One region of the Nonomuraea sp. NPDC052116 genome, then DNA from elsewhere that is predicted to be linked to it. Evidence: riboswitches for the same ligand, from Rfam matches in the RefSeq annotation. Region 1 holds a riboswitch; the other holds the start of a gene.
The links. Region 1 has a riboswitch for cobalamin ahead of cobN (cobaltochelatase subunit CobN). Riboswitches for the same ligand answer to the same signal wherever they lie in the genome.

Region 1 (11,963 bases):
CGGGCCAGCTCCAGCGCGTGCCGGGCGCGCTCGGCCTCCACCCGGTTGTCGGTGCGGTGGCGGCGCTGGCGCGGGTTCGGGGCGACGCGGTCCACGTACGGGCCGTACCCGACGAGGTCGGTCGCCGCCGCCAGAGCTTCCTGGGCCTCGGGCGTGAGCCATGGCCGCCCGGCGGGCCCGAGGCCCACCACGACCACCTCGCCCCGGGTCTCCGCAGCGGGCGGTTCGGGGACGAAGGTCCGCTCGGCGGGGCTGGCGAGCAGGGCCAGCGAGAAGTACGGTACGCCGTCGGCGTCCACGTCCTTGAGCGGCGCGACCCGTTCGGCTCCCATGGTGGCGCGCTCGACGTACCAGGCGTCGTCCAGCCGACCGGCCTCGGCCAGCGCGTCGCGGACCTTCTCGAACGTCCGGCCCAGCTTGAGCACCGCCGCCGAGTCGGTGCCGCGGAGCCTCTCCGCCAGCACCTCGGCGGGCAGCGTGCCGGGCAGCACGGTCAGCACCTCGTCCCGCTCCACCAACGGCCGGCCCAGCACGGCCGAGGCGGCGCTGACGGAGGTGACGCCGGGCACCACCTCGGTCGGGTAGCGGTGGGCGAGCCGCTTGTGCATGTGCATGTACGAGCCGTAGAACAGCGGGTCGCCCTCGGACAGCACGACCACGGTCCGGCCCGCGTCCAGGTGGGCGGCCAGCCGCTCGGCGCAGTCGGCGTAGAAGTCGTCGAGCGCGCCCTGGTAGCCGCCGGGGTGGTCGGTGGTCTCCGTGGTCAGCGGGTAGAGCAGCAGCTCCTCGATCTGGCCTTCCTTCATGTACGGCAGCGCGATCGAGCGGGCGATGCTGCGGCCGTGCCTGGCGGCGTGGTAGGCGATCACGTCGGCCTCGCCGATCAGCCGGGCCGTCTTGACCGTGACCAGCTCGGGATCCCCGGGACCGAGCCCGACCCCGTACAGCCGTCCCGTCATCGCCATCACTCCGTCTCGTTCGCGATGGCGTTGACCGCCGCCGCCGTCATCGCACTGCCGCCGCGGCGGCCGTGCACCACCAGATATTCCAGGTCGCTGTCCGCCAGCGCCCGCTTGGACTCGGCCGCGCCGATGAACCCCACCGGGATGCCGAGCACGGCGGCGGGCCGGCCGGCGCCCTCGGCGACCAGTTCGAGCAGCCGGAACAGCGCGGTCGGCGCGTTGCCGATGGCCACCACCGCGCCGTCGAGGCGGTCGCGCCACAGCTCCAGCGCGGCGGCGCTGCGCGTGGTGCCGAGCCGTTCGGCCAGCTCCGGGACGCCGGGGTCGCCCAGCGTGCACACGACGGCGTTGTCCGCGGGCAGCCGGCGCCGGGTCACGCCGGAGGCGACCATCTGCGCGTCGCACAGCACGGGCGCGCCCCTTCGCAGCGCCGCGCGCGCCCGGACGACCACGGCAGGCGACCAGTCCAGGTCGGTCACGAGGTCGGTCATGCCGCAGGCGTGGATCATCCGCACCGCCACCTGCGCGACCTCGGGCGGCATCCCGGTGAGGTCGGTCTCGGCACGGATGGTCGCGAACGAGCGCCGGTAGATCTCGGCCCCGTCGCGGATGTAGTCGCTCACTGATGCCTTTCCTGGTATCCGTCGCCGGTGGCGACCATCTGGACGACCCGGCCGCGCGGCAGCCCGCAGCGCCGCTTGCAACCGGCCCAATGCACGGGCGTCTCCGGAGGGCCGTCCAGGGTCGCCACCCAGCGCCGCGCGTCCTCCTGGACGTCGGCCAGGGACTTGGCGCAGCCCGGACGGCCGGTGCAGGCGCTCACCCCGGCCCACGGCGACGCCGGGTCCGTCACCAGCCCGGCCGCCTCCAGCATTCGCGCCGCCCGGCCGGCGGCGGCGGGCGGCAGGTCGAGGAGTACGACGGTCCGCCACGGCGTCAGCCGGATGGGCACGTCGGCAGCGTCTCCCGGGTCGGCCGCGCCGGTGGCGTCTCCCGGATCGGGCACGCCGGTGGCGTCTCCCGGACCAGGCGCACCATCGGCACTCCCCGGATCGGGCGCACCGATGGTGCCGGCCGGGCCGTTCACCTCGGCCGCCGCGGCGATGGCGCGTGCCTGGGCGGCGGACAGCCGTCCGAGCGGCACCACGACCTCCAGCGCCACCCGCCCGTCGCGCTGCTCGATTCGCCCGGCGTGCGGCTGGTGTCCGGAGTGGGCATCGGCGGCGCGGTCGGCGGTGCCGGTGTGGTCGTGGGGGGCGGTGTGGTCGCGGGAGGCGGTGGTGGTGTGGAGGCGGGTGGCGATGCGGGCGGGGCCGTTGTCCAGCTCCGCGATCCGCCACGCCCCCCGATCCCCTTCCGGCCGTTCGTCGAGGAACGCCTCGGCGGCGGCGATCATGCGTTCGGCCGCCGCGTCCGCCCCCACGGCGAGCCCGATGTCCACGCCCGCCAGCAGCAGCCGCCCGTCGAAGAACGTGACGTCGGCCCCCAGCGCGAGCATGTCGCCACTGCCCTCGTCCACCGCGAACAGGAACCGCCCCGGCAGCCCGGCCAGCCGGGGCCGCGAGCACAGCGCCCGGTCCAGCGCCGCCACCAGGGGCTGCGGATCCAGCAGGCCGGGGCCCGTGCGACCGCCGAGCGGCGAGGCCACGATGTTGCGTACGCGCTCGTGCGCCTGCGACGGCAGCAGTCCGGCGGCGGCGATCCGCTCGGCGAAGGCGGCGGGTGAGCGCAGGCCGCGCACCTGGACGTTCGCCCGGGAGGTCAGCTCGATCACGTCCGAGCCGAGGTCGGCCGCGCAGGCGGCCAGCTCGCGCAGCCGGGCGGGTGAGATCGCGCCGCCGGGCAGGCGGACGCGGGCCAGCGGGCCGTCGGCGGCCTCGTGCACCTGTAGCGCCCCCGGACAGGCGTCGGGGCGCATACGTCCGGAAAAGTCGGCTATGGACACGATCAGGATGGTAACGCCACTTCTGGCGGGGGTCGCTCTTGTCGTAGGCTCCCTGTAGGCGATGGCTAGGGAGGAAGCCGGTGCGAATCCGGCGCGGTCCCGCCACTGTGACCGGGGAGCGAACCCCACCGCAGGCCACTGCCCGGAGACGGGTGGGAAGGCCGGGGTGAGCGCTGATCCGGGAGCCAGGAGACTCCGGCCGCCGCGACACCCGCGACCGGGGCGAGGACCCCGAGGGAGGATTGCGCCGTGCCTGGCGACAGCCGTACCGTCCTGCTGCTCTCGACCTCCGACACCGACCTGCTCAGCGCTCGCGCGAGCGGTGCCGCCTACCGGCTGGGCAACCCGGCCCGGCTGGCGGCCGAGGACCTGCCCGCCCTGCTGGAGGGCGCCGACGTGGTCGTGGTGCGCCTGCTCGGCGGCCGTCGCGCCTGGGAGGAGGGCCTGGACGCGCTGCTGGCCGGCCCTCTGCCGGTGGTGGTGCTGGGCGGCGAGCAGGCGCCCGACGCCGAGCTGATGGAGCTGTCCACGGTCAGCGGCGGCGTCTGCGCCGAGGCCCATGCGTACCTGGCCCACGGCGGGCCGCCGAACCTGGCCGAGCTGCACGCGTTCCTGTCGGACACGGTGCTGCTGACCGGGCACGGGTTCGCGCCGCCGGAGGCCACGCCCTCGTGGGGGCTGCTGGAGCGCAACGCGCGGCCCGGGCGGGGGCCCGTGATCGGGGTGCTCTACTACCGGGCGCATCACCTGGCGGGCAACACCGCGTTCGTGGAGACGCTCTGCGCGGCCGTCGAGGAGGCGGGCGGGCAGGCGCTGCCGGTGTTCTGCTCCTCGCTGCGCACCGCCGAACCCGAGCTGCTCGACACGCTGCGCGCCGCCGACGCGCTGGTGGTGACCGTGCTGGCGGCGGGCGGCTCGCGCCCCGCGACGGCGGGCGCGGGCGGCGACGACGAGGCGTGGGACGTGGGCGCGCTGGCCGCGCTCGACGTGCCGATCCTGCAGGGGCTCTGCCTGACCACCGGCAGGCAGGCGTGGGAGGAGAACGACGACGGGCTGTCGCCGCTGGACGCCGCCTCGCAGGTGGCCATCCCGGAGTTCGACGGGCGGATCATCACGGTGCCGTTCTCGTTCAAGGAGATCGACCCCGAGGGGCTGACCGTCTACGTCGCCGACCCCGAGCGGGCCGCCCGGGTGGCGGGCATCGCGGTACGGCACGGGCTGCTCCGGCACACCCCGCCCGCCGGGCGCCGCCTGGTCGTGATGTTGTCGGCGTACCCGACCAAGCACTCCCGGGTGGGCAACGCGGTCGGCCTGGACACCCCGGCCAGCACGGTCAGGCTGCTGGCCAGGCTCGCCGAGGCCGGCTACGACCTCGGCGAGGGCTTCCCGGGCGTGGCCGAGCAGGACGGCGACGCGCTCATCCACGCGCTGATCGCCGCCGGCGGCCAGGACCAGGACTGGCTGACCGAGGAGCACCTGGCGGGCAATCCGGTACGCATCTCCGCCGCGTCCTACGAACGCTGGTACCGCACCCTGCCCGAGGGCCTGCGGACGGAGATGGAGCGGCACTGGGGGCCGCCGCCGGGCGAGCTGTTCGTGCACGAGGGTGACATCGTCCTGGCGGCGCTGCGGGCCGGGAACCTGGTGGTGATGGTGCAGCCGCCGCGCGGCTTCGGCGAGAACCCGATCGCCATCTACCACGACCCCGACCTGCCGCCCAGCCACCACTATCTGGCCGCCTACCGCTGGCTGTCGGCCGAGTTCGGGGCGCACGCGATGGTGCACGTGGGCAAGCACGGCAACCTGGAGTGGCTGCCCGGCAAGTCGGCCGGCATGTCCGCCGCGTGCGGCACCGACGCGGCCATCGGCGACCTGCCGCTGGTCTACCCGTTCCTGGTGAACGACCCCGGCGAGGGCACGCAGGCCAAGCGGCGGGCGCACGCCGTGCTGGTGGACCATCTGGTGCCGCCGATGGCGCGGGCGGAGACGTACGGCGACATCGCCCGGCTGGAGCAGCTCCTGGACGAGCACGCCACGATCGCGGCCATGGACCCGGCCAAGCTGCCCGCCATCCGCGCGCAGATCTGGACGCTCATCCAGGCCGCCCGGCTCGACCACGACCTGGGGCTGGCGGACCGGCCGCACGACAGTGAGTTCGACGACTTCATCCTGCACGTGGACGGCTGGCTGTGCGAGGTCAAGGACGCGCAGATCCGCGACGGCCTGCACGTGCTCGGGCAGGCTCCGGCCGGGCAGGTGCGCGTGGACCTGGTCCTGGCGATGCTGCGCGCCCGGCAGATGTGGTCGGGCCGCGAGACGCTGCCCGGCCTGCGCGAGGCGCTCGGCCTGGCCGAGGACGGCACGGCGGGGCTCGGCAGCGTGGACCGGGCCGAGGCGGTCGCCCGGGCGCTGGTGGAGGCCATGGAGGAACGCGGCTGGGCGCCGGATTCAGCGGCGGAGGTCGCGAGCGGGCTGCCGGACGAGCGGCGCGAACTCGTGACGCGGGTCCTCGCCTTCGCCGCCACCGAGGTGGTGCCGCGCCTGGCCCGCACCACCGACGAGCTCGACCACGTCCTGCACGCCCTGGACGGCGGCTACGTTCCCGCCGGGCCGAGCGGCTCGCCGCTGCGCGGCCTGGTCAACGTGCTGCCGACCGGCCGCAACTTCTACTCCGTCGATCCCCGCGCGATCCCGAGCCGTCTCGCCTGGGAGACCGGCCAGGCCATGGCCGAGTCGCTGCTGGAGCGCTACCGGTCGGACACCGGCGAGTGGCCGCGTTCGGTGGGGCTGTCGGTCTGGGGCACCAGCGCCATGCGCACGGCGGGCGACGACGTGGCCGAGGTGCTGGCCCTGCTCGGCATCCGCCCCGAATGGGACGAGGCCTCACGCCGGGTCACGTCCCTGGAGCCGATCCCGCTCGCCGAGCTGGGCCGTCCCAGGATCGACGTGACGGTGCGGATCAGCGGTTTCTTCCGTGACGCGTTCCCGCACGTGGTGGCCATGCTCGACGACGCCGTACGGCTGGCCGCCGGGCTGGACGAGCCGTACGAGGACAACTACGTGCGCGCCCACGTCGCCGCGACCGGGGGCGACGAGCGCCAGGCGACCATGCGCGTGTTCGGGTCGGCGCCGGGCGCGTACGGGGCCGGGCTGCTGCCCCTGATCGACAGCCGCAACTGGCGCGACGACGCCGACCTGGCCGAGGTGTACGCGGTGTGGGGCGGCTTCGCCTACGGCCGCGACCTCGACGGCGTGGCGGCCCGCCCGCAGATGGAGGACGCCTACCGCAGGATCGCGGTGGCCGCCAAGAACGTCGACACCCGCGAGCACGACATCGCCGACTCCGACGACTACTTCCAGTACCACGGCGGGATGGTCGCCACCGTCCGCGCGCTGACCGGCAGGGCCCCGGCCGCGTACGTCGGCGACAGCACCCGCCCCGACGCCGTCCGCACCCGCACCCTGTCGGAGGAGACCTCGCGCATCTTCCGGGCCAGGGTCGTCAACCCGCGCTGGCTGGCCGCGATGCGCCGCCACGGCTACAAGGGGGCCTTCGAGCTGGCCGCCACGGTCGACTACCTGTTCGGCTACGACGCCACGACAGGGGTGGTCGCCGACTGGATGTACGACAAGCTCACCGAGACGTACGTGCTCGACCCGGAGAACCAGGCGTTCATGACGCAGTCCAACCCCTGGGCCCTGCACGGCATCGCCGAACGCCTGCTGGAGGCCGCCGAGCGGGGCATGTGGCAGCACCCCGACCCGGAGGTCCTGCGCGGCCTGCAGGAGGTCTACCTCAAGACCGAGGGCGACCTGGAGGACGACACCAGCCGCTGAGCCGTCATCGGCTGCCCGGCCCAGTGCAGGTGCAGGTAGGACGCGGTCACCTGGGCGTCGCCGAACCCGTCGGCGCCGCCTTCCCAGCGGAACAGCGGCTCTCCGGCGTACTCGACGGCGGTGCGGTGGAACTCGTGCCCGCGGAAGCGCTCGCCCGGCTCGGTCAGCGGGGAACGCCTGAGCGCGACCGCGTCCCGGTAGCCGAGCGTCAGCCTCGGCGTCATCCGTGCCCGGCCCGGCACCCGCCCGCACATCCGCTGCCCGTCCAGCTCCTCGCACAGGTAGAGCAGCCCGGCGCACTCGGCGGCGATCGGGCCGCGGAAGGCCGCCACCCGCGCGCGCAGCGGCTCGTTGGCGGCCAGCTCGGCGGCGTACACCTCGGGGAAGCCGCCGCCGATGACGAGCGCCGCGGTCCCGTCCGGCAGCCGCTCGTCCCGCAGCGGGTCGAAGACCGCGACGTCCGCCCCGGCCGCCCGCAGCAGCTCGACGTGCTCGGCGTAGCCGAACGTGAACGCCGCCCCGCCCGCCACCGCCACCACCGGCCGGTCCGTCCGCTCCCCCCGCGCGGGCTCCCAGGGGACGGCGTCCAGCGACGGCGCCGACGCCGCCAGCCGGAGCAGCGCGTCGAGGTCGCACGAGCGGGCCACCAGCGCGGCCAGCCGGTCCACCGCGGCCAGCGCCTCGGCCTCCCGTTCGGCGGCGGGCACCAGCCCCAGGTGCCGTGACGGCGTGGAGACGGCGTCGTCGCGGCGGATCGCGCCCAGCACCGGCACCCCCGCCGCGGCCAGCGCGGAACGGCACAGCTCCTCGTGCCGGTCCGAGCCCACCCGGTTCAGCACCACCCCGCCCACCCGCACCCGGGGGTCGAACGTGGCGAACCCGTGCACCACCGCCGCCACCGACCTGCTCTGCCGCGCCGCGTCCACCACCAGCACGACCGGCGCGTCCAGCAGCCGGGCCACGTGGGCGGTCGAGGCGAAGTCGGTGTCCCCCTTGCCGTCGAACAGCCCCATCACGCCCTCGACCACCGCCACGTCGCACCCCGCCGCCCCGTGCCGGAACAGCGGCCGTACGCGCTCCTCACCCACCAGCCACGGATCCAGGTTGCGGCCGGGACGCCCGGTGGCCAGCGCGTGATAGCCCGGGTCGATGTAGTCGGGGCCCACCTTGTGCGGCGAGACCCGCAGCCCGCGCGCCCGCAGCGCCGCCATCAGCCCCGTGGCCACCGTCGTCTTGCCGCTGCCCGACGACGGCGCGGCGATGACGAGCCGGGGAACTACCACTCGATGCCCTTCTGCCCCTTCTGCCCGGCATCCATGGGGTGGCGAACCTTGCCCATCTCCGTCACCAGGTCCGCCACTTCGATCAGCCGCTCGGGCGCGTCCCTGCCGGTGATCACCACGTGCTGGTTGCCGGGCCGTCCGGCGAGCGCGGCCACCACGTCGTCCAGCTCCAGCCAGCCCCACTTCAGCGGGTACGTGAACTCGTCCAGCACGTAGAACCGGTACGTCTCGGCCGCCAGGTCCCGCTTGATCTGCTCCCACCCTTCACGGGCGTCGGCCGCGTGGTCCTCCTCGGCGCCCGGCCGCTGGATCCACGACCAGCCCTCGCCCATCTTGTGCCAGGTCACCGAGCCGCCCTCGCCCGTCTCCCCCAGCACCTTCAGCGCCCGCTCCTCGCCGATGCGCCACTTGGCCGACTTCACGAACTGGAACACCCCGACCGGCCAGCCCTGGTTCCAGGCCCGCAACGCCATCCCGAACGCCGCGGTCGACTTGCCCTTGCCGGGACCGGTGTGCACGACCAGCAGCGGCCGGTTGCGGCGCTGCCGGGTCGTGAGGCCGTCTTCGGGGACGACGGCGGGCTTTCCCTGCGGCATGCTCAGACCGCCTTCCTGTGATCGCGCACGACCGACCCGAGATCGGCCAGGAAGTCGAGGGAGACGAGTCGGGCCCGCAACCGGGCCGCCAGCCGGACCGCCAGGCCCAGCCGTACGGGGCCGCTCTCGCAGTCCACGACCACCGCCGCCGTGCCCTCCAGCAGCGCCGCCGCCCGGTCCACGTCGCCGCCCGCCGTGGCGCGCCCGTCCGTCACCAGCACCAGCAGCGGCCGCCGCGCGGGGTCGCGCAGCCGTTCGATACGCAGCACCTCGGCGGCCCGCGCCAGCCCGGCCGCCAGCGGGGTGCGCCCGCCGGTCGGCAGCGAACGCAACCGCGCCGCGCCCGCCTCCACCGACGAGGTCGGCGGCAGCGCGACCGCCGCGCCCCGGCCGCGGAAGGTGACCAGGCCGACCTTGTCGCGCCGCTGGTAGGCGTCGAGCAGCAGGCTGAGGACCGCCGTCTTGACCGCGGTCATCCGCTTGCGCGCCGCCATAGAGCCGCTCGCGTCCACCACGAACAGCACGAGGTTGCCCTCCCTGCCCTCGCGCACCACCTCGCGCAGGTCGTCCTCGCGCAGCACCAGGCCGGGGCCGCGGCGCCCGCGCCGCAGCTGGTGGGGGGCGGCGGCCAGGACCGTCGCCGTCACGTGCAGGTCGCGCACGCGTCCGGCGGGGCGGCGCGAGCCGGTGGCCCGGCCGTGCGGGGTGCGCGAGCGCGACCGCCGCCCCGCAGCGCCCTCGCCGACCCCGGGCACCTCCAGCAACGGCACCCGGTACGGCGCCGCCACCCCGGCCACCCGCCCGGCCGCTTCCTTCCCTGGCCCTCCGCTGTGCTCCGGCACCGCGCCATCGTCGGCGGCCGACGGCGCTGTGCCCTCGACGGCCGGCAGCGATTCCCTGCTCCCGGCGTCGTCGGCCGCTGGATACCTGCCGTCAAACGCACGGTCCTGCCGGTGCCCGCCATCCGGCCCGGGCCCGCCACCCTCGGACCCGCCACCGCCAGGACCGCCTTCAGGACCGCCTTCAGGACCGCCTTCCGAGCCGCCGGGTGGCGGGGTGCCGTCTCCGGCCGTCGTCGGCGAGCCCTCCGGCCCGCCAGGTCCGGAAATATCAGGACCTCCGCCGTCGGGATCGTCCGGATCCTCCTCATCCCCCGACGTCCTCGCCAGCAGCTCGTCCAGCAGGCCCTCGTCCAGCCCTGGCGCGTCGAACGGATCGCGCCGCCGCCGGTGCGGCAGCGACAGCCGGGCCGCCGCACGCACGTCCTCGGTGGTCACCACATCCCTGCCCTGCCAGGCGGCGTGGGCGATGGCGGTGCTCGCCGTCACCAGGTCGGCCCGCAGGCCGTCCACCTCGAACGCCGCGCACACGGTCGCGATCTGCCGCAGCCGCGCGTCGGGCAGCCGCACACCCGGCACCCGGGCGCGGGCCTGCGCGATCCGGCTCGCCAGCGCCGTTTCCTCGGCCGCCCACCGGGCCGCGAACGCGCCGGGGTCCGCGTCGAAGGCGAGCCGCCTGCGCACCACCTCGGCGCGCTCCTCCGGGTTCCTGGACGCCTTGACCTCGACGGTCAGCCCGAACCTGTCCAGCAACTGCGGCCGGAGCTCGCCCTCCTCCGGGTTCATGGTCCCGACCAGCAGGAACCTGGCGGCGTGCCGTACCGACACCGACTCGCGCTCCACGTAGCACGTGCCCAGGGCCGCCGCGTCGAGCAGCAGGTCGACGAGGTGGTCGTGGAGGAGGTTCACCTCGTCCACGTAGAGGACGCCGCGGTGGGCGGCGGCCAGCAGGCCCGGCTCGAACGCCTTCACCCCTTCCGTGAGCGCCCGCTCCACGTCCAGGGAGCCGACCAGCCGGTCCTCCGAGGCGCCGACCGGCAGCTCCACCAGCGCGGCCGGGCGCTCCAGCCCCTGGCCCCCGGGTTCGTGCGGCCCGTCCGGGCATCCGGCGTCGGGCGCGGCCGGGTCGCAGGCGAACCGGCATCCGGGCACCACGGTCACGGCGGGCAGCTGGGCGGCCAGCGCGCGCACGATGGTCGACTTGGCGGTGCCCTTCTCCCCGCGTACGAGCACGCCGCCCGCCCGCGGGGAGACCGCGTTGAGGACCAGCGCCAGCTTCAGGTCGTCGAGCCCGACGACCGCGCTGAACGGATATGTGACGATCAAATCAGAACCTTCCGGTTGACATGGGCGACCCGCCAGCCGGCGCGCGTGACGGTCAGCTCGGTGACGGACAGCGGCGCGAGATCGAATCGGGCGGCGCTCAGCGGGTCCAGCCCGAGCGCGTAGCCGAGCGCCGCGCGGATGGCGCCCGCGTCGCAGACGGCGACGACGCCGGGCTCCGCGCGTACGGACTCGAGCCAGGCGGCGACCCGCCCGGCGTGCGCGGCCAGGCTCTCACCGCCGTGCGGGGCCGCGTGCGGGTCGGTCAGCCAGCTCGCCAGCGCGTCCGGCTCCTCCCGCGCGACCCGCTCGTACGGCTGGCCCTGCCACCGGCCGCAATCCACCTCCGCCAGCGCCGGGACCACCCGCGCCGCCAGTCCGAGCGCGGCGACGGTCTGGCCGGCGGCAACACTGGGAGCCGCCCACGCCACCGCCCCGGCCGCCGCCCTGGCCACCGTCTGGGTCAAGGCGGCGGCCCTGGCCAGGCTCGCCGCGTCGGCGTCCGCGTCGGGCGCGGGGAAGCAGGCGGCCCGCATCCCCGGCGTGCTCGCGTGCCGTACGAGCAGCACCCCGCTCAGCCCGGCGACGCGGCGGTCACCGGGCGGCGGGCCGCCCGGTCGCAGGCCCACCCGAACAGCACGCCGAAGGCCGCCCAGAAGACGAGCTGCGTCCCCAGCGACGCGAGCCTGAACTGCCACAACAGCGTGGCGGGGAAACCGTCGGGCACCTCGTCCACGGTCGGCAGCAGGGTCCACGCCGCGACCACCGGAATCAGGAACGCCGCCACCGCCGCGCCCCACCGCGCCCACGGCCCGGCGGTGACCCGGCGCGCGGTGGCCACCGCGATCGCCGTCGCGGCCAGCCCGACGAGGATCGTGACCACGTAGAGCAGGGTGCGGCTGTTGATCGTCTCCGGGTCGCCCACGGCCGGTGGGTTGGCCGGATATTTCACGAACGGCACAAGGATCACCGCCACGAACGCCGTCCCGGCGGCGGCGAGGGCCAGCCCGCCGTCCGACCGGGGGCCGACCCGTCCGCGCAGGCCCGCGTACACGAGGGCGAAGATCCCTCCCACGGCCAGCCCGTACAGGCCCGTGGCCAGGAAGAGCCCGGCCTTCTGTCCCGGCCTGCTGACGAGTGCCTCCTCGCCGTGGTCATGGCCGGGCGCTTCCTGGGCG
Region 2 (11,963 bases), on a different contig from region 1:
TGCTCGGCGTCGGCACGGCCCTGGCCGGGGTGGTGCGCAGCCAGGGGGAGCTGAGCACGCTCTGCAACATCGCGGCGCTGTCGGTCAGCGCGCTGGGCGGCGCGCTGGTGCCGTACGCGATGATGCCCGCCTGGGCGCAGGCGATCGCGCCGATCTCGCCCGGATACTGGGCGACCACCATGCTCCAGGCCGCCGTCAGGGGCGACGTCGCGGGCACGGCCCGCCCCGCGACCGTCCTCGTCGGCCTCGGTCTCGCCGCCGGAGCCTTCGCCTGGTGGCGCTTCGGCAGGGGCTGGGGCCGCGGCAGCCTGCTCTAGACAGGCGTTCGAGTTAATTCCTGCCCGATTTCGGGCAGGAAGTTGAAGTGTCTCGTTCCAGATGCGTAATGTCCTCGTCTGTGTCCCCGGCACGACATCCCTACGAAGACCTCATCGTCCACCTCACCGAGACGAGCCCGCTGGGCCCGGGTGAGGCGGCGAAGGTGATCGCCGACGTGCTGTCGTACTTCTCCGAGTCCGTCGAGGAGTACGTCCGCCGCCGGCACGCCGAGCTGAAAACGGTCGGCCACACCAACGACGAGATCTTCCCCAGGATCGCCGCCGAATTACGCGGTCGGCGGGTCGCGGCACCGGAGCTGTCCCTGCGGCAGCTGCGCAGGATCGTCTACGGATGAAGAGGAGACCTCGATGTGCGGAATCGTGGCCTATGTCGGCCCACGGGACGCGGCGCCCATCCTGCTGGAGGGCCTGCAGCGTCTGGAGTACCGGGGGTACGACTCGGCCGGGGTCGTGGTGTCCAACCGGGGGCTCAAGCTACGCAAGGTCAAGGGCCGCGTGGCGGACCTGGCCAAGGTCGTGCCGGCCAGGTTCAAGGGCACCCTGGGCATCGGGCACACCCGCTGGGCCACGCACGGCGTGCCGAGTGACGAGAACGCCCATCCCCACCTGTCCTCCGACGAGCGCATCGCGGTCGTGCACAACGGCATCATCGAGAACGCCGGCGAGCTGCGCGCGAAGCTGGAGGCCGACGGCGTGGTGTTCGCCTCCGAGACGGACACCGAGGTGCTCGCGCACCTGATCGCGCGCGCCGCCGACGAGAACGACTCCCTGGAGGAGGCGGTCAGGAAGACGCTCAAGAGCATCGTCGGCACGTACGGCATCGCGGTCATCGACCGCGAACGCCCCGGCGAGGTGGTCGTGGCGCGCAACGGCAGCCCGATCGTGCTGGGCATCGGCGAGAAGGAGATGTTCGCCGCCTCCGACGTGGCCGCGCTCGTCCGCTACACGCGCCAGGTCGTGCACCTGGAGGACGGCGAGCTGGCCGTGCTCAAGGCCGACGGCTTCCACACCTTCGCCAGCGACGCCCGCGAGACCGCCAAGGAGCCGCTGACCGTCGACTGGGACGCCGGCCACTACGACACCGGCGGCTACGAGCACTACCTGCTCAAGGAGATCTCCGAGCAGCCCGAGACGATCACCCGTACGATGAGCGGCCGGCTCGACGAGCGCTTCCACGTGGCCCACCTGGGCGGGCTCAACATGGACGCCCGCGAGACGCGGGGCTTCCGCCGGGTGAAGATCATCGGCTGCGGGTCCGCGTACTACTCGGGACAGATCGGGGCACAGCTCATCGAGGAGCTGGCCCGCATCCCGTCCGACGCCGAGCCCGCCAGCGAGTTCCGCTACCGCAATCCGGTCGTCGACCCCGACACGCTCTACGTCGCCATCAGCCAGTCGGGCGAGACGTACGACACGCTCGCCGCCGTGCAAGAGCTCAAGCGCAAGGGCGGCCGCGTCATCGGCATCGTCAACGCGGTCGGCAGCGCCATCGCCCGCGAGGTGGACGGCGGCATCTACCTGCACGCGGGTCCCGAGGTCTCGGTGGCCTCGACCAAGGCGTTCACCTCGACGTCGCTGGCGTTCGCGCTGCTCGCGCTGCACCTGGGCCGGGTGCGCGACCTGTCGCCCGCCGACGGGCGGCGCATCGTCGACGGCCTGCGCAGGCTGCCGGGGCAGATCGAGGAGATCCTCACCCAGAGCGACAAGATCGCCGAGCTGGCGCAGAAGTACGCCAAGCACCCGAGCATGATGTTCGTGGGCCGCGTGCGCGGCTACCCGGTGGCCAGGGAGGGCGCGCAGAAGCTCAAGGAGATCTCGTACGTGCACGCCGAGGCGTACCCGGCCAGCGAGCTCAAGCACGGGCCGCTCGCGCTGATCGGCCCCGACATGCCGACGGTCGCCATCGTCCCCGACGATGAGCTGCTCGACAAGAACCTCACCACGCTGGGCGAGATCCGCGCCCGCGGCGGGCAGGTGCTCATGGTCGGTCACCGCGAGCCCGACGTCAAGCTGGCCGACGACGTGATCGTGATCCCCAAGAACGAGATCGAGCTGGACCCGATCCTGCTCACGATCCCGCTTCAGCTGCTCGCGTACTATGCCGCGGTGGCGCTCGGCCGGGATGTGGACAAGCCTCGCAATCTCGCCAAGAGCGTCACGGTTGAATAAACAGGCTAATTTGGCCTCAAACCTCGTTATCTTGCTGCGGACGACATAAATTCGATACGTGCGGCAGTTCGACGCTGAGAGGCCCAATCTCGCACGCATGTACGATTACATGCTCGGCGGGAAGGACAACTTCGCGGTCGACCGCCAGGCCATCGAGCAGCTCGCCGAGCTGATCCCGGAGGCGGTCCCGCTGGCCCGCGCAAACCGGGCCTTCCTCCAGCGTGCCGTGCGCTACGTGGCCGCCGCCGGGGTACGGCAGTTCCTCGACCTCGGCAGCGGGCTGCCGACCCAGGGCAGCGCGCACGAGGTGGCGCCCGAGGCCCGGGTCGTCTACGTCGATCGCGATCCGGTCGTCGCCGCACACGCCACGGCCCTGCTCGGACACTCGGGCAGGGCCGCGCTCGTGGAGGCGGACCTCCTGGATCCCGACGCGGTGCTGGCGGGGGCGGGCGGGTTCCTGGACCTGCGCCGGCCGGTCGGGGTGCTGCTCGTGTCGATCCTGCACTTCCTGCCGGATTCGGCGCGGCCGCGGCAGGCTCTGGCGACCCTGCGCGAGCGGCTGGCGCCGGGCAGCTACCTGGTGATCACCCACGCCACCTCGATGGGCCGCCTGGAGGACGGGCGGCGCTACCGGGGCGCCTCCTCGGACGATCCGAGCGGCGGCACCGACCGCACGCCCGCCGAGATCCGCGCCTTCTTCGGCGACTTCCCGCTGGAGCCGCCGGGCCTGGTGCAGGCCGTCGACTGGCGTCCCGACCGGCCCAAGCTGGTGGGGGACTGGTCGCTGCCGTCGTCCCTGATGGCCGGGGTCGGCAAAAAGCCACTATAAGAGATATGTGTATCTCTGCGTATTGTGTCGATAACTTAGAGTGAGCGATGACTCGCGATGCTCGGGGGAGAGGCACATGCGCCGTCGGCGGTTCTTCGCATGGGGGCTGGGCCTGGCCGCGTGCGCGGCCGGCTGCGGGACGGAGCGCTTCGCCGGGAGCGCGGCCGGCCTGCGCGCCCGATACTCGATCAGCCCTCAGGGGCGCCGCTGGGAGCGCGTCGGGCAGGCGTTCGCCGATGCGGCCCGGGCGGCCGGATACGAGAGCGGCGCGGGCGTGAGGATCATGGTGAGCGGGCTGCCCGCGCTGGCCGCCGCCGAGCTGAACAACGCCCAGACCCTCCTGGACACCGCGACCCCCCTGTCCAGGCTCGCCGGCGAGGTCGAGGTCGTGGTCGTGCCCGTCCACTCGCCGTTCGGGGACTTCGAGGCGTTCGGCGCCCACCTGCTCGCCAGTCCGGGCCAGACGCAGCTGGCGGGCGGGCCCCAGGGCGAGCCCGACCACCTGCTGTTCGGCCTGATCGCCAGGGGGCTCGGCGCCGACACCCGCCAGCTCGACTACACCGGCTATCCCAGCAGCCAGGAGGCCGTCACCGCGCTGCTGTCCGGCAAGGCCGCGGCGGCCGCGGGCCCGCTGGCCGACTGGCGCGCGAGCATCAAGGCCGGCCAGGTCAAGGCGCTCGCGGTGTCCTCGGCCAGGCAGGTGCCCGGCCTCGACGCGCCGACGCTGCTGGAGTCCGGCGTACGGGTCGACTTCACGGATTGGGCGGCGGCCTTCGGGCCCGAGCGCATGCCGGACGAGAGCCGCGAATCGGCCATCCGCATGTGCGAGGACGTGACCGGGTCGGCCGACTGGGAGGCGGCCTGCCGGTCCGCGGGCTGGATCTCGATCCCGCTCAGCGGCGCCGACTTCAAGCAGTGGCTGGGCTCCGAGGTCGAGCGCACCCGCGCCGTCCTGCGGGATCTCGGTCTGCTCGGTGCCACCAAAGCCACAACATGCTGGGGTAGTTGCGGGAACGGCCACTAGATGTAGGATCCTGCTCGTCGCTGGTTCGCCTCTCCGGAGGCGGAGCAAAAGGGAACCCGGTGTGATTCCGGGGCTGCCCCGCAGCGGTGAGCGGGAACGACCGCCGTCAGGTGCACTGGAGCGATCTGGGAAGCGACGGCCAGTAGGAGCGATGCGCGCGCCCGCGAGCCCGAAGACCTGCCAGCGGTGTGCCCGGGCCGCCCGCCCGGCACGAAGTGACCATGGCCTCGCGGGAGGGCCGGGGAGCGAAACGGCCGGGGGATGATCCGCGCCGCCGTGCTCTCGCGCGCCCTCACGGGGGACGAGCTCGCGAGGAGAGAGCACGTGACGCAGATCATCGAGGTCGATCGCCGTCTGGCCATCGAGGAGGCCGCCGCCCGGGTCATCACCGACCCGGCCAACTCCCGGGTCGCCGCCCGGCTCCTGGCCGAGGAGATCGCCGACGAGGCCGCCGCGCACGGGGTGCGGACGTTCTCCGAGTCCATCGCCGCCACCCACGCGGCCGGGCTGATCCAGGACGGGCTGGCGGAGTTCGTCGCCGCGCACGCCGCCGAGCTGGACGCGCTGGTCTCCGTGGAGGCGGACGACCGGTTCGAGTATTTCGGGTTGCGCACCGTCTACGACCGCTACCTGCTGCGCCACCCCGAGACGCGGGCGGTGCTGGAGCGCCCGCAGCACTTCTTCCTCCGCGTGGCCTGCGGGCTGTCGGAGTCGGTGGCGGAGGCCGCCGAGCTCTACGCGCTCATGTCCACGCTGTCGTACCTGCCCAGCTCGCCCACCCTGTTCAACTCGGGCGCGCGCCGCCCGCAGCTGTCGTCGTGTTTCCTGCTCGACTCGCCGCGCGACGAGCTGGAGGCGATCTACGACCGGTACGGGCAGGTGGCGCGGCTGTCGAAGTACGCCGGAGGCATCGGCATCGCCTGGACGCGGGTGCGCTCGCGCGGCTCCCTGATCCGGGGCACCAACGGCCACTCCAACGGCATCGTCCCGTGGCTGCGCACGCTCGACTCGTCCGTCGCGGCCGTCAACCAGGGCGGGCGGCGCAAGGGTGCGGCCTGCGTCTACCTGGAGACCTGGCACGCCGACATCGAGGAGTTCCTGGAGCTGCGCGACAACACCGGCGAGGACGCCCGCCGCACCCACAACCTGAACCTGGCGAACTGGGTGCCCGACGAGTTCATGCGCCGGGTGGAGGCGGACGAGGTCTGGTCGCTGTTCGACCCGAAGGAGGTGCCCGACCTCACCGACCTGTACGGTGACGCGTTCACGCGGGCGTACCGCGCGTACGAGGCCGCCGGGCGACATGTCCGGCAGATCCCGGCCAGGACCCTGTACGGCCGGATGATGCGCACGCTCGCCCAGACCGGGAACGGCTGGATGACCTTCAAGGACGCCGCCAACCGCACCTCCAACCAGACCGGCCGCCCCGGGAACGTCATCCACCTGTCGAACCTGTGCACCGAGATCCTGGAGGTCACCAGCGACGCCGAGACCGCGGTCTGCAACCTCGGCTCGATCAACCTGGCCGCCTGCCTGCTCGACGGCGACCTGGACTGGGACCGGCTGCGCGGCACCGTGCGCACGGCCGTGCGCTTCCTGGACCGGACCATCGACCTGGGCTTCTACCCGACGCCCGAGGCCGAGGCGGCGAACAGGCGCTGGCGGCCCATCGGGCTCGGCGTCATGGGCCTGGCCGACGTGTTCTTCACGCTGCGGCTGCCGTTCGACTCGCCCGAGGCGCTGGAGCTGTCCACCAGGATCGCCGAGGAGATCGCGCTGGCCGCGTACGACACCTCGGCCGACCTGGCGGCCGAGCGCGGCCGGCACCCGTCGTACGCGGAGACGCGGGCGGCCGGGGGAGTGCTGCACCCGGACCACTACGTCACGAGCACGCCGCGCTGGGACGCCGTGCGGGAGAAGGTCGCCCGCACCGGCCTGCGCAACTCGCTCATGATCGCCATCGCGCCCACCGCCACGATCGCCTCCATCGCCGGCTGCTACGAGTGCATCGAGCCGCAGGTGTCCAACGTGTTCAAGCGCGAGACGCTGTCGGGCGAGTTCTTGCAGGTCAACCGGTATCTGGTGGCCGATCTGCAGGCGCGCGGGCTGTGGACGCAGCAGCTGCGGGACGACATCAAGCGGGCCGACGGCTCGGTCCAGACGGTCCCCGGCATCCCCGACGACCTCAAGGTGCTCTACCGCACCGCCTGGGAGCTGCCGCAGAAGGCGCTGATCGACCTGGCCGCCGCGCGCCAGCCGTACATCGACCAGTCCCAGTCCCTGAACCTCTTCATGGCCAGCCCGACCATCGGCAAGCTCTCGTCGATGTACGCCTACGCCTGGAAGCGGGGCCTGAAGACCACGTACTACCTGCGCTCCCGGCCCGCCACCCGCATCGCCCAGACCACCGTCCAGGCGGCCCCCGCAGAGGCCGCCGCGGAGGCGATCGCCTGCTCCCTGGAGAACCCCGAGACCTGCGAAGCCTGCCAGTAAGGAGACTGTTGTGCTGCTCGACCCAGGCATGGACCTCACGCTGCGGCCCATGCGCTACCCGGACTTCTACGAACGCTACCGTGCGGCCATCCGCAACACGTGGACCGTCGAGGAGGTGGATCTCCACACCGACCTCGCCGACCTGGCCAGGATGACGCCGCAGGAGCGGCACCTGATCAACCGGCTGGTCGCGTTCTTCGCCACCGGCGACTCCATCGTGGCCAACAACCTCGTGCTCAATCTCTACCAGCACGTCAACGCCCCTGAAGCGCGCCTCTATCTCAGCAGGCAGCTGTTCGAGGAGGCCGTGCACGTCCAGTTCTATCTGACGCTGCTGGACACGTACCTGCCGGATCCCGCCGAAAGGGTGAAGGCCTTCGCCGCGATCGACCACATCCCCTCGATCCGCGACAAGGCGGAATTCTGCTTCAAGTGGATCGACTCGATCAACGAGCTGCAGCGCCTGGAGACGCGGGACGACCGCCGGCGTTTCCTGCTCAACCTCATCTGCTTCGCCGCCTGCATCGAGGGCCTGTTCTTCTACGGGGCCTTCGCGTACGTCTACTGGTTCCGCTCCCGGGGCCTGCTCGGCGGCCTGGCCACCGGGACGAACTGGGTCTTCCGCGACGAGTCCATGCACATGGAGTTCGCCTTCAGCGTGGTGGAGACCGTGCGGGCCGAGGAACCCGACCTTTTCGACGACGACCTGGGGAAACAGGTTACCCTCATGGTGGAGGAGGCCGTGGCCGCCGAGCTGGCCTTCGCCGAGGACCTCTGCGGGGACGGCATGCCCGGCATGGGGGTCGCACAGATGCGCCAATACCTGGAATATGTCGCCGACCAGCGGCTGGCCAGGCTGGGCCTGCCCACGAGGTACGGCTCGGCCAACCCCTTCGCGTTCATGGAGCTGCAGGACGTGCAGGAGCTGGCCAACTTCTTCGAACGGCGTGTCTCTGCGTATCAAGTGGCAGTTGAGGGCAATGTGACCTTTGACGAGTCTTTCTAGACATTGGGGGCATAGGCGTGCAGTCTCCAGCAGGCTGGCCGATTCTCGTAATCTCGGTGATCGGCTCGATCCTCCTGGTTGAGCTGGTTCGGAGGGTGCTGAACAGGGCCGGACGCAAATGGGCGTTCCCCCGGCACCTGGTGGAGCACTGCACGTGGTCCGCCTTCACCGTGGCGGTTGTGGCGGCCTTCAACCTGGCGTTCGCGCCGGGGATGTTCGGCGCGAGCGCGGACGCGAAGGCCGTCGCGGCGACCGTCAACCGGGTGCTCGGCCTGGCCACCATCGCCGCCGTCACCTGGCTGATCGTGCAGGCCACGTACGCGCTGACGGACGTCGTACTCGACCGGCTGGTACTGGTCGAAGGGGAGCGCAACCGCCGGGCTCGGCGGATCATGACGCAGATCGGGCTGGTCCGCCGCATCGCCGCCGCGGTCATCATCGTGATCGCGATCGGCGCGATGCTCTTCTCGTTCCCGCAGGTCCGCGCGCTCGGCGCGGGCATCCTGGCCTCGGCGGGCATCGCCGGCGCCATCGTCGGCATCGCCGCCCAGCCCACCATCGGCAACGCCCTCGCCGGCCTCCAGCTGGCCTTCAGCGACGCGCTCCGGCTCGACGACGTGGTCGTCGTGGAGAAGGAATGGGGCCGGATCGAGGAGCTGACGCTCACCTACGTCGTCGTGCGCCTGTGGGACGAGCGCCGCCTGGTCCTGCCGGTGTCGTACTTCACCCAGAACCCGTTCGAGAACTGGACCCGGCACGGCAGCCGCGTCCTGGCCGTCGTGTTCCTGCGCGTGGACTGGTCGGTGCCGGTGCCCAAACTCCGGGAGGCGCTGTACGAGTTCCTGCAGGGCAACCCGCTGTGGGACCAGAAGGACTGGACGCTCCAGGTCACCGACGTGCTGCCGAACGGCCTGGTGGAACTGCGCGCCCTGATGAGCGCCGCGGACTCGCCGTCCTCGTGGGACCTCAAGTGCGACGTACGCGAGTTCCTGGTCAACCATGTCAGGGACAACTACCCCGAGTCCCTGCCCCACTTCCGCGTGGAGACCCCGGAATCGCGCGCGCAGAAATAAATGTGTGGCACCGCCGCCGATCATTCCTTTACCGTGGACATTGTCCAGCCGCACGAAAGAAAGGCAGCGAAGTGAGCTACCCCCGACTGTGGCGAGGGCTTTCCGGATAACCAAGCCGATTATCGGAAAGCCGTCTCGGAGTGCACCGGGGCGGCTTATTTGTTGACGACCGAGTGTGGGGCAGTTTGGTCAGCCCGCCTGCCTTGGGAGCAGGAGCACCGCAGGTTCGAATCCTGCCACTCGGACAGCGGCCCTGAAAGAAGAGGGCCGCGGGCCACGGCCTGACCGGCGGGATTGGCGCCCCCCGGCCGGACCCGGCCCCCGCCCCGGGCCGGCCCACGCCAGCCAAGCCCGGGGCCCAGCCGCTCTGGCCCAACTGGCAGAGGCGCCGTCTTCAGGAGGCGGAGGTTCAGGGTTCGAATCCCTGGAGCGGCACAGGTGATCTTTCGTGTCGTCTGCCGAGGGGCGCTGGAACGTGATTCCGTCAGCGCCCACGGTTGCGTCGAAGGCGCCGAACCATGGCGTGCCAGGACTCGGTGGCGCACGTCGCGCTGATCGTCCGGCGCGGGGCCACCGTTGTGCGCCTGCTCTGGCAGGGTCCGGCGGGAGCCGACCTGGCCGGTGCCCTGCGCGAGGGCCGCACCGCCCTCATCCGCACACTCGACGGCCTGCACCCGACCCTCCAGGCGAGCCCGAGACAGGAGTCCCCCGACCGCTCCCCATGATCACGTTCGCCGTTCCGGTGACTGCCCGGCCCGCCTCGCGCAGCCCCGCCAGGTACGCGGACGCCTCGACAAACAGCCCACTGTTCCAAGGAAATCTACGTTGTAAAGGAAGCCGGGCCGGCCAGCCGCACTTTCTGCGTGTAAGCGGTGGTGGCGCGCTTCAGGCGCCGCGCGCCACCACCGTTCCCCTGCGCAGATGACTCTTAGGAAAACAAATTCTCTCCGCCGGCCCAAGGCTGCGTTCCCGCAGGACGGTCGATGATCAATCGACCGAACTGATCACCGAGATGCGCGCGGCGGCGGAGGATCGGCTATTTGATCCACACCTGGTAGTCGCGAGCCGAGTCGAAGCGCAGCGTCGGAGTGAACGTTGACTTGCCGCCGACCTTGCCGTAGTGCACGCCGTAGGCGGTGCCGCCATAGAACCACGGGCCTCCGGAGTCGCCTGGCTCGCTGACGTTCCGGTCCATCTGCACCATTCCCTCTATGTCGCCGACGTTGACGACGCTGTTGGCGACGCTGGCGCAGCTCCCGCCGCTCGTCTTTCCGAAGTGACAGATCCGTGTGCCCCGTCGTGGACGGCCACCTCGTTCGGTTGCATACCGGGTCTTGTTCCAGTTGTGGTAGAACGTGCGCGTCGGGGTCTTGCTACCGGTCGTGTAGTAGGCCAGGTCTCCGTATCGGCCTTCGTGTTTCCAAACTCGTTTGATGGTGGTGCTGCCACCTGCCTGGCTGTGATTGCTGTACGCCTGGGTCGCGCCACCGCTCCCGCGTGCGCAGTGGCCGGCGGTTCCTTGGCGCTTGGTGTTACTGGATTTGTACTTCAGGTTGAAACCGGCGGTGCACCCCGAATACAACCCGCCACCGCGAATGTATTTGTCCTCAGCGGCGGCCACCTCATCCACGAGCGATACCGCCAGGCCGACACCCGGGATCTGTGGCTGCGGAGGCGTGACCTGCTCGATGGCGGAAGCGTCTCTCGCGATCGAGGGCTGCAGCTGCACCCCGACGCCGATGGTCGCGGTTTCGATGTCGTACCAGGTGGCCACGCCGGCGACCTCGGGCTTGGCCGCCACCTGATCGCGCGCCGTCAGGCTCGCCTGTTCCAGGTCGGCCTCCGTGAATCCGCGTCCGCCCTGCAGTTTCACTTCCACCGGCAGTTTTCTGGCCAGCGCGACGGCCCCCTCGGGGACATCGCCTTTGAACGCGAACCATGCGCTCTTGCCATCCTGGCTGCGGGCCGCACCGGAGAACTCGGTCCCGTAGCTCGCCTCGATCTCGTCCGCGACGTCGTTGAACGCGCCCTGCCAGCCGTGTGCCGCGACGGCCTCCTCGAAGCTGATCCCGTCCTGCGTGGCGATGAGCCGCAGGTCTTCCAGCTCACCGGCCGTCAGGTCGTCGACATTCACCTCCGGGGTATCCGCGGGCCCGTCGGGTTCCAGTTCACTGGTAAGGCTCATGCGGGCACTGGAGAGATATGCGTCTAAGGCAGCCTCCAGGGGCACACCGCGCTGCGTCGCGTCGGCCTTGATCGCGTCCAGCGTGGGACGCGCGATCTGCGTCTGCCGATCGGCGGCGAGGACGATCACATCGGACTCGGGCTCGGGCTGCGCCGCCGCAGGAGCAGCGACCAGCAATCCCCCTATCAGGGCAGTAGGTGCCACGAAGATCAGGCCGCGGCGCCGGAGAGCATGAAACATTCGGGACGTCCGACTCGCGCGAGACGCCCCTTCTGGAGGGGGATTCATGAGAGAACGATCATGGATGTTTGAGGGATAAGTCAATAGATGTGATATCTGATGCAACGCCTAATACATCTCGTATCTGTTCGAGCACCTACTGTGCGTCGAAGGGCGCTGCCGCACAGTTTCTGGTGAACCTCGCTCGCGAATCCAAATGGCGTGCACGCGAGCAACCATGCCTTCCGTGATGGGGCGCGAGTTTCCCGGCGGCTCGAACATGTACGAGCAGCCATCGGCCGGCGAATTCCGGTACCCGCGCGATCCTGCCGTCATGAAGATCGCTCAACGGCACCACCGATTACAGGACGGAGCCGCTCACCAGGGCCGGGCGGTCCTGATGGGCTCACAAGCCCGCGCCTTCGCCCAAGTGATCGGAAACAACGTCCTGATGGCGACGGGCAGCCGGTCGTACGGCGAGGTCAGCGCCGAGCCGCACGCCGTGAGCACCACGCGCACCCTCGCCACGTGACTGACGTTCACGGCGCGGGATCTGCTGGAGGCGGACCGGAGCCCGGTGACCAGGTGGCCGCTCGACGCGATCTGCCCGCCCCTTGGGGAGTCGCC

Region 2: linked by a shared signal. The riboswitch ahead of AB0L65_RS00185 (ribonucleoside-diphosphate reductase subunit alpha) and the one ahead of cobN (cobaltochelatase subunit CobN) in region 1 are both predicted to bind cobalamin.

Annotation. Positions count from the first base shown of each region.
Region 1 covers NZ_JBFAWA010000040.1:23,251-35,213, forward strand. Annotated here, with positions in the region: gene cobJ (precorrin-3B C(17)-methyltransferase) at 1-959, opposite strand, end outside; gene AB0L65_RS50545 (precorrin-8X methylmutase) at 965-1,585, opposite strand; gene AB0L65_RS50550 (precorrin-3B synthase) at 1,582-2,907, opposite strand; cobalamin riboswitch at 2,978-3,103, shown strand; gene cobN (cobaltochelatase subunit CobN) at 3,157-6,744, shown strand; gene AB0L65_RS50560 (cobyrinate a,c-diamide synthase) at 6,699-8,027, opposite strand; gene cobO (cob(I)yrinic acid a,c-diamide adenosyltransferase) at 8,021-8,623, opposite strand; gene AB0L65_RS50570 (magnesium chelatase subunit D family protein) at 8,626-10,788, opposite strand; gene AB0L65_RS50575 (histidine phosphatase family protein) at 10,785-11,414, opposite strand; gene AB0L65_RS50580 (CbtA family protein) at 11,360-11,963, opposite strand, start outside.
Region 2 covers NZ_JBFAWA010000001.1:34,011-45,973, reverse strand. Annotated here, with positions in the region: gene AB0L65_RS00210 (ABC transporter permease) at 1-317, shown strand, start outside; gene AB0L65_RS00205 (hypothetical protein) at 386-673, shown strand; gene glmS (glutamine--fructose-6-phosphate transaminase (isomerizing)) at 687-2,507, shown strand; gene AB0L65_RS00195 (SAM-dependent methyltransferase) at 2,566-3,336, shown strand; gene AB0L65_RS00190 (tripartite tricarboxylate transporter substrate-binding protein) at 3,413-4,360, shown strand; cobalamin riboswitch at 4,365-4,560, shown strand; gene AB0L65_RS00185 (ribonucleoside-diphosphate reductase subunit alpha) at 4,685-6,853, shown strand; gene AB0L65_RS00180 (ribonucleotide-diphosphate reductase subunit beta) at 6,864-7,859, shown strand; gene AB0L65_RS00175 (mechanosensitive ion channel domain-containing protein) at 7,916-8,932, shown strand; tRNA gene AB0L65_RS00170 (tRNA-Pro) at 9,102-9,177, shown strand; tRNA gene AB0L65_RS00165 (tRNA-Leu) at 9,294-9,367, shown strand; gene AB0L65_RS00160 (hypothetical protein) at 9,451-9,657, shown strand; gene AB0L65_RS00155 (hypothetical protein) at 9,969-11,294, opposite strand; gene AB0L65_RS00150 (hypothetical protein) at 11,671-11,868, shown strand.